Linked DNA regions of Kaistia algarum. The protein of the gene in region 2 binds, or shares a complex with, the protein of the main gene of each other region. Links are inferred from orthologs where the notes say so. Each region holds a gene or a part of one and is shown on either strand. Other genes may lie near its edges.

Evidence for each region.
Region 1: the proteins of rimM (region 2) and rpsS are in contact, whole or in part, in a crystal structure (PDB 3A1P), measured with the Thermus thermophilus proteins. The link is inferred for Kaistia algarum from one-to-one orthologs. Residues at the interface, in WP_008632437.1 of Thermus thermophilus: Val4, Glu5, Ile6, Gly7, Arg8, Arg22, Gly23, Glu24, Val26, Leu84, Glu85, Glu86, Gly87, Arg88, Tyr89, Tyr90, Tyr91, Phe92, Leu94, Asp111, Ile112, Leu113, Asp114, Ala115, Gly116, Ala117, Gln118, Asp119, Val120, Ile122; in WP_011173711.1 of Thermus thermophilus: Lys28, Arg29, Leu30, Lys32, Thr48, Gln56, His57, Val58, Pro59, Val60, Tyr61, Thr63, Met66, Glu73, Phe74, Pro76, Thr77, Arg78, Arg81, His83, Gly84, Lys85, Glu86, Ala87, Lys88, Ala89, Thr90, Lys91, Lys92, Lys93.

Annotation. Positions count from the first base shown.
Region 1 is NZ_JAPKNJ010000002.1:2,379-5,309, reverse strand. Bases 43-2,881 are described here. They hold rpsS (30S ribosomal protein S19), read right to left. Parts: upstream 1,682-2,881; coding sequence 1,403-1,681; downstream 43-1,402. Other genes in these bases: rplD (50S ribosomal protein L4), read right to left, coding at 2,843-2,881; OSH05_RS13300 (50S ribosomal protein L23), read right to left, coding at 2,553-2,846; rplB (50S ribosomal protein L2), read right to left, coding at 1,694-2,530; rplV (50S ribosomal protein L22), read right to left, coding at 1,021-1,401; rpsC (30S ribosomal protein S3), read right to left, coding at 305-1,021. In the rest of the region: more of rplP, read right to left, coding at 1-42; more of rplD, read right to left, coding at 2,882-2,931. UniProt on the Escherichia coli protein: In the E.coli 70S ribosome in the initiation state it has been modeled to contact the 23S rRNA of the 50S subunit forming part of bridge B1a; this bridge is broken in the model with bound EF-G.
Region 2 is NZ_JAPKNJ010000001.1:2,339,729-2,342,720, forward strand. It holds rimM (ribosome maturation factor RimM), read right to left. Parts: upstream 1,777-2,992; coding sequence 1,225-1,776; downstream 1-1,224. Other genes in the region: rplU (50S ribosomal protein L21), read right to left, coding at 42-359; trmD (tRNA (guanosine(37)-N1)-methyltransferase TrmD), read right to left, coding at 506-1,228; rpsP (30S ribosomal protein S16), read right to left, coding at 1,825-2,187; ffh (signal recognition particle protein), read right to left, coding at 2,237-2,992. UniProt on the Escherichia coli protein: One of at least 4 proteins (Era, RbfA, RimM and RsgA/YjeQ) that assist in the late assembly stage of the 30S ribosomal subunit.

The sequences.
Region 1 (2,931 bases), on a different replicon or contig from region 2:
CCGGAGCGCCCTTTCCCTTGCCCATGCGGACTTCGGTCGGCTTCGCCGTCACCGGAACGTCCGGGAACACGCGGATCCATACGCGACCGGCGCGCTTCATGGCGCGGGTGATCGCGCGGCGAGCCGCCTCGATCTGCCGCGCGGTGATGCGCTCCGGCTCGAGGGCCTTGAGGCCGAATCCGCCGAAGTTCAGGTCCGTGCCACCCTTGGACAAGCCATGGATGCGGCCCTTGAACTGCTTACGGAACTTGGTGCGCTTCGGTTGCAGCATTTTCGTTCTCTCTAGACTTCAGCCGGTCCGACCTTACGCCGCGTTGTCGCGACGACGGCCGCCGGAGCCGGAGCCCTGTTCATTGCCTTCGGTCTGACGCCGCTCGGACGCCATCGGATCATGCTCAAGGATTTCACCCTTGAAGATCCAAACCTTGATTCCACACGTGCCGTACGCCGTATGCGCCGTCGCCGTCCCGTAATCAATATCGGCGCGCAACGTATGCAGCGGAACCCGGCCCTCGCGGTACCATTCCAGACGCGCAATCTCGGCGCCGCCGAGACGGCCCGACGCGTTGATACGGATGCCTTCGGCACCAAGGCGCATCGCCGACTGGACCGAACGCTTCATCGCACGGCGGAACGCCACGCGGCGCTCGAGCTGCTGGGCGATCGAAGCCGCGACCAGGGTCGCATCGATCTCAGGCTTGCGCACTTCGACGATATTGATGTGCACTTCGCTGTCGGTCAGCTTGCTGACGGTCTTGCGCAGCTTGTCGATATCGGCGCCCTTCTTGCCGATCACGATGCCCGGACGGGCAGAGTGAATCGTCACGCGGCACTTCTTGTGCGGACGCTCGATCACGATCTTCGAGACCGCAGCCTGCTTCAGGTCCTTCATCAGGACTTCGCGGATCTTCTGGTCCTCGTGAAGCAGCTTGCCATATTCGCCCTTGTTGGCGAACCAGCGGCTGTCCCAGGTCCGGTTGATGCCGAGCCGCAGGCCGATCGGATTGACTTTCTGGCCCATCAGGCGGCCTCCTCAGCTTCACGCACGACGATCGTCAGATGCGAAAACGGCTTCTCGATCCGGCCGACACGGCCACGGGCGCGGGGCGACCAGCGCTTCATGACCATCGCCTTGCCGACGAAGGCTTCCGAAACGACGAGCGCGTCGACGTCGAGATCATGGTTGTTCTCGGCGTTGGCGATCGCCGATTCCAACGTCTTCTTCACGTCGCGAGCAATGCGCTTCTCCGAGAAGGTCAGGTCCGCCAGAGCGGCGCTGGCCTTCTTGCCCCGGATCAGCTGGGCGACGAGATTGAGCTTGCGCGGAGAGACACGGATCATGCGCGTGATCGCGCGCGCCTCGGTGTCCTTCAGCGCGCGTTCGCGCTTCGGCTTGCCCATCTTACTTCCTCTTCGCCTTCTTGTCGGCCGTATGACCGTAATAGGTCCGCGTCGGCGAGAACTCGCCGAACTTATGGCCGACCATGTCCTCGTTGACGATAACCGGGATGTGCTTCTGGCCGTTATAGACGCCGAAGGTCAGGCCCACGAACTGGGGCAGAACCGTCGAACGCCGGCTCCAGATCTTGATCACCTCACCGCGGCCCGAAGAGCGGCTCTTCTCGGCCTTGCGGAGGAGATAACCGTCGACAAACGGGCCTTTCCAGATGGAACGCGACATGGAAAGCCTCTCTTACTTGCTCTTGCGCAGATGACGGCTGCGCGCGATGAACTTGTCGGTCGACTTGTTGTTACGGGTCTTCTTGCCCTTGGTCGGCTTGCCCCATGGCGTGACCGGATGACGGCCGCCCGAGGTGCGGCCTTCGCCGCCGCCATGCGGATGGTCGACCGGGTTCATCGCGACGCCGCGAACACTCGGGCGCTTGCCGAGCCAGCGGTTGCGGCCAGCCTTGCCGATCGAGATATTCGCGTGGTCTGGGTTCGAAACCGCACCAACGGTCGCGACACAGGCCTGGCTGACGAGACGCTGCTCGCCCGAATTCAGACGCAGGATCGCCATGCCGCCATCGCGGCCGACATACTGCGCATAGGCACCGGCCGAACGGGCGATCTGACCACCCTTGCCGGGCTTCATCTCGACATTGTGGACGATGGTGCCGACCGGCATCGCGCCGAGCGGCATGCAATTGCCGGGCTTGACGTCGGCCTGGGCGCTCGAGATCACCGTGTCACCGACAGCCAAACGCTGCGGCGCCAGGATGTAGCTGAGCTCGCCATCCTCGTACTTGATCAGCGCGATGAAGGCTGTGCGATTCGGATCATACTCGATCCGATCGACCACGGCCGGAACATCCAGCTTGCGGCGCTTGAAATCGACGATGCGGTAGGCACGCTTATGTCCACCGCCGCGACCATAGGCCGTGACACGGCCGAGATTGTTGCGACCGCCGCTCTGACGCAGACCAACGGTCAGCCCCTTGACCGGCTTGCCGGCATAGAGCTCCGAACGGTCGACGAGCACAAGCTGGCGCTGTCCCGGCGTAGTCGGCTTGTAATGCTTGAGAGCCATGGCTTCAGCCTATTCTTCTTGCTCAGAGACCGGTCGAAACGTCGATCGACTGACCCTCGGCCAGCGTCACGATCGCCTTCTTGACGTCGCTCTGCTTACCGATGATGCCGCGGAACCGCTTCACCTTGCCCTTGCGAACCAGCGTGTTGACGCCCGTCACCTTGACCTTGAACAGCGCCTCGACAGCAGCCTTGATCTGCGGCTTCGTCGCGCTCTTCAGGACGTTGAAGACAACCTTGCTCTGCTCCGTCGCAATCGTCGACTTTTCGCTGAGCACCGGGCTGCGGATGATGTCGTAATGCGTCGGATTGCTCACTTGAACCGCTCCTGCAGCGCTTCGACCGCGGCCTTGGTCAGCACGAGCTTCTCACGGCGCAGAATGTCGTAGACGTTGATGCCCT
Region 2 (2,992 bases):
TCGTCTCAAGCCGCGCCCGAAGGCGAGGCGTTGGCCGCCGCTCAGGCGCCCGCCGAGATCCCGGTGATCTTGACGACGGTCAGATGCTGACGGTGGCCGCGGCTGCGCTTCGAATTCTGGCGCCGACGCTTCTTGAACACAAGGATCTTGCGCGTGCGCATCTGGTCGACGATCTCGCCGGTGACCGTTGCGCCTGCAACCAGCGGAGCGCCGACGGTAGTGCCGTCTTCGCCGCCGACCAGCAGCACTTCATCGAAGGTCACGGTGTCGCCGGCTTCGCCGGTGAGCAGCTCGACCTTGAGCTCGTCATTGGCGGCAACGCGATACTGCTTGCCGCCCGTTTTGATGACTGCGAACATTGTTCTTTCCGTTGTTCAGCTCAGCCTCAAAGGGCCGGCTTCTTTCAGTCAGGTTTCAACATGAAAAACGGCTGAGCCGCTATGGCGAGCCGTGATCGGCCGCTCTTATACGGGTAGAGCCGTTTCTGTCAAGCCGGAGTGGCCGTTCAGCGCCGATTTCCTGCGTTTTGCGCGTAGCCGGCGAAGAGGTCCGGTCGGCGCTCGCGGGTAATGCGCTCGGCCTCGGCGCGGCGCCAGCGGGCGATCGCCGCATGGTCGCCGGAGAGCAATATCTCGGGAATGCTGCGGCCTTCCCATTCGCGGGGGCGGGTGAAATGCGGATATTCGAGCAGGCCGCCCTCGAAGCTCTCCTCATCGCCCGACGTGCTGGCGCCCATGACGCCGGGCAGTAGGCGCACGACGGCGTCCAGGAGCACCATGGCGCCCAGCTCGCCGCCGGAGAGGACGTAGTCGCCGATCGAGACCTCCTCGAGCCCGCGCGCCTCGATCACCCGCTCGTCGACGCCCTCGAAACGGCCGCAGAGAACGAGCGCGCCGGTGCCGGCGGCCAGCTGGCGCACCCGCGCCTGGTCGAGCGGACGGCCGCGCGGGCTCATCAGCAGGCGTGGGCGCCCGTCAGGTTCGGGGATGGCGGCATCAATGGCTGCGGCGACGATGTCGGCGCGCATGACCATACCCGGCCCGCCGCCAGCCGGCGTGTCGTCAACATTGCGATGGCGCGAGGTCGCCGAGGCGCGGATGTCTCGCGTTTCCAGCGACCAGATGCCCTCCGCGAGGGCCTTGCCGGAGAGCGAGGTTCCCAGCGGACCGGGAAACATGTCGGGGTACAGCGTGAGTACCGTGGCGCGCCACGGCGCGCTGGAACTCACGGTGCCTCCTCCGCCTCGCCTTCGCCGCCCTCTTCCCGCGCCTCGACCTCCGGCGGCGGGACGATGACGATCCGCTTGCCCCTTATGTCGACCACCGGTGCGACGGCACGGGTGAAGGGCAGATAGAACGAGCGGCCGCCGCCAGCCGGTTCGACCTCGATCAGGTCGCCGGCGCCGAAATTCTGCACGGCGAGGATCCGGCCGAAGGCCGTGCCGTCTTCGAGTTCGGCTTCGAGGCCGATCAGGTCGGCATGGTAGAAATCATCCTCCTCGTCGAGCGCCGGCAGGAGCGCGCGGTCGACGAAGAGCTTTTGATTGCGGAGCGTCTCGGCGCCGTTCCGGTCGCCGATACCCTTGACGCGGGCGATGATGGCCTCGCCCTGCGCACGCAGGTTGGTGATCTCGACGACGCGGCCGTCACCCATCGTCAGCGGACCGTAATCGGCAAGGCCGAGCGGATCCTCCGTATAGGCGTTGACCTTCACCTCGCCGCGAATGCCGTGCGCGGCGCCGAACTGGCCGAGGAGGATCTTCTCCGAACCTGTCATCCGAGCCTTCCTGGCGCTCCCTCTCCGTGGAGAGGGAGCGGGGGAACCTTACTCGGCAACGGCGGCCGCAGCGGCTTCGGCCTTCTTGGCCTTCTCGGCGGCGCGCTCCTGCGCCTTCTTGCCGGGGAGGGCCTGCTTCGGGTTGTTGCGCACTTCGCGCTTCAGGAGACCGGCGGCGTCCAGAAAGCGCTCGACACGGTCGGTCGCCTGCGCACCCATCGACAGCCAGTGCTTAGCGCGCTCGACGTCGAGAACGACGCGGTTGGCGTGGTCCTTGGCCAGCATCGGATCGAAGGAGCCGATACGCTCGATGAAGCGGCCGTCGCGGGGAGCGCGGGCGTCGGCGATGACGATGCGGTAGAACGGACGCTTCTTGGCGCCAGCGCGGGCGAGACGGATCTTGAGGGACATTTTCTTCTTCCTTTCGAACGAAACTGAATTGTGACTGGCGCTATGGCGCCTATTTCTTCTTTCCCGGGAATCCGGGGAAACCGCCGCCGAGGCCGGGGAGCTTCGGGCCGCCGAGACCGGGCAGACCCCTGCCCAATCCCTGCGAGAGACCCTGGGAGAGGCCGGGCGGCAATCCGCCGGCGCCGCCGCCCATCTGCTTGGCGAGCTTTTCAAGTTCGGCCGGATCGACATTGGGCATGCCGCCCATGCCGCCACCGCCGAGCGCGCCCATCATCTTGCCGAGCACGCCGCCGCCCTTCTGCTTACCCATGGCCTTCATCATGTCGGCCATCTGGCGGTGCATCTTGAGCAGGCGGTTGATTTCCTCGACCTTGGTGCCGGAGCCGGCCGCCACCCGCTTCTTGCGGCTTGCCTTGAGCAGGTCCGGATTGCGGCGCTCGGCCTTCGTCATCGACGAGATGATCGCGACCTGGCGCTTCAGCATGCCATCGTCGAGATTGGCGCCTTCCATCTGCTTCTTGATCTTGCCGACGCCGGGCATCATGCCGAGCATGCCCGACATGCCGCCGATCTTTTCCATCTGGCGGAGCTGGTCGGCGAGGTCGTCGAGGTCGAAGATGCCCTTTCGCATCTTCTCCGCGGCCTTCTTCGCCTGCTCCATGTCGATGTTCTGCGCCGCCTTCTCGACGAGCGAGACGATGTCGCCCATGCCGAGGATGCGGTTGGCGATGCGGCCGGGATGGAAATCCTCCAGCGCATCGGCCTTCTCGCCGGTGCCGAGCAGCTTGATCGGCTTGCCGGTGAC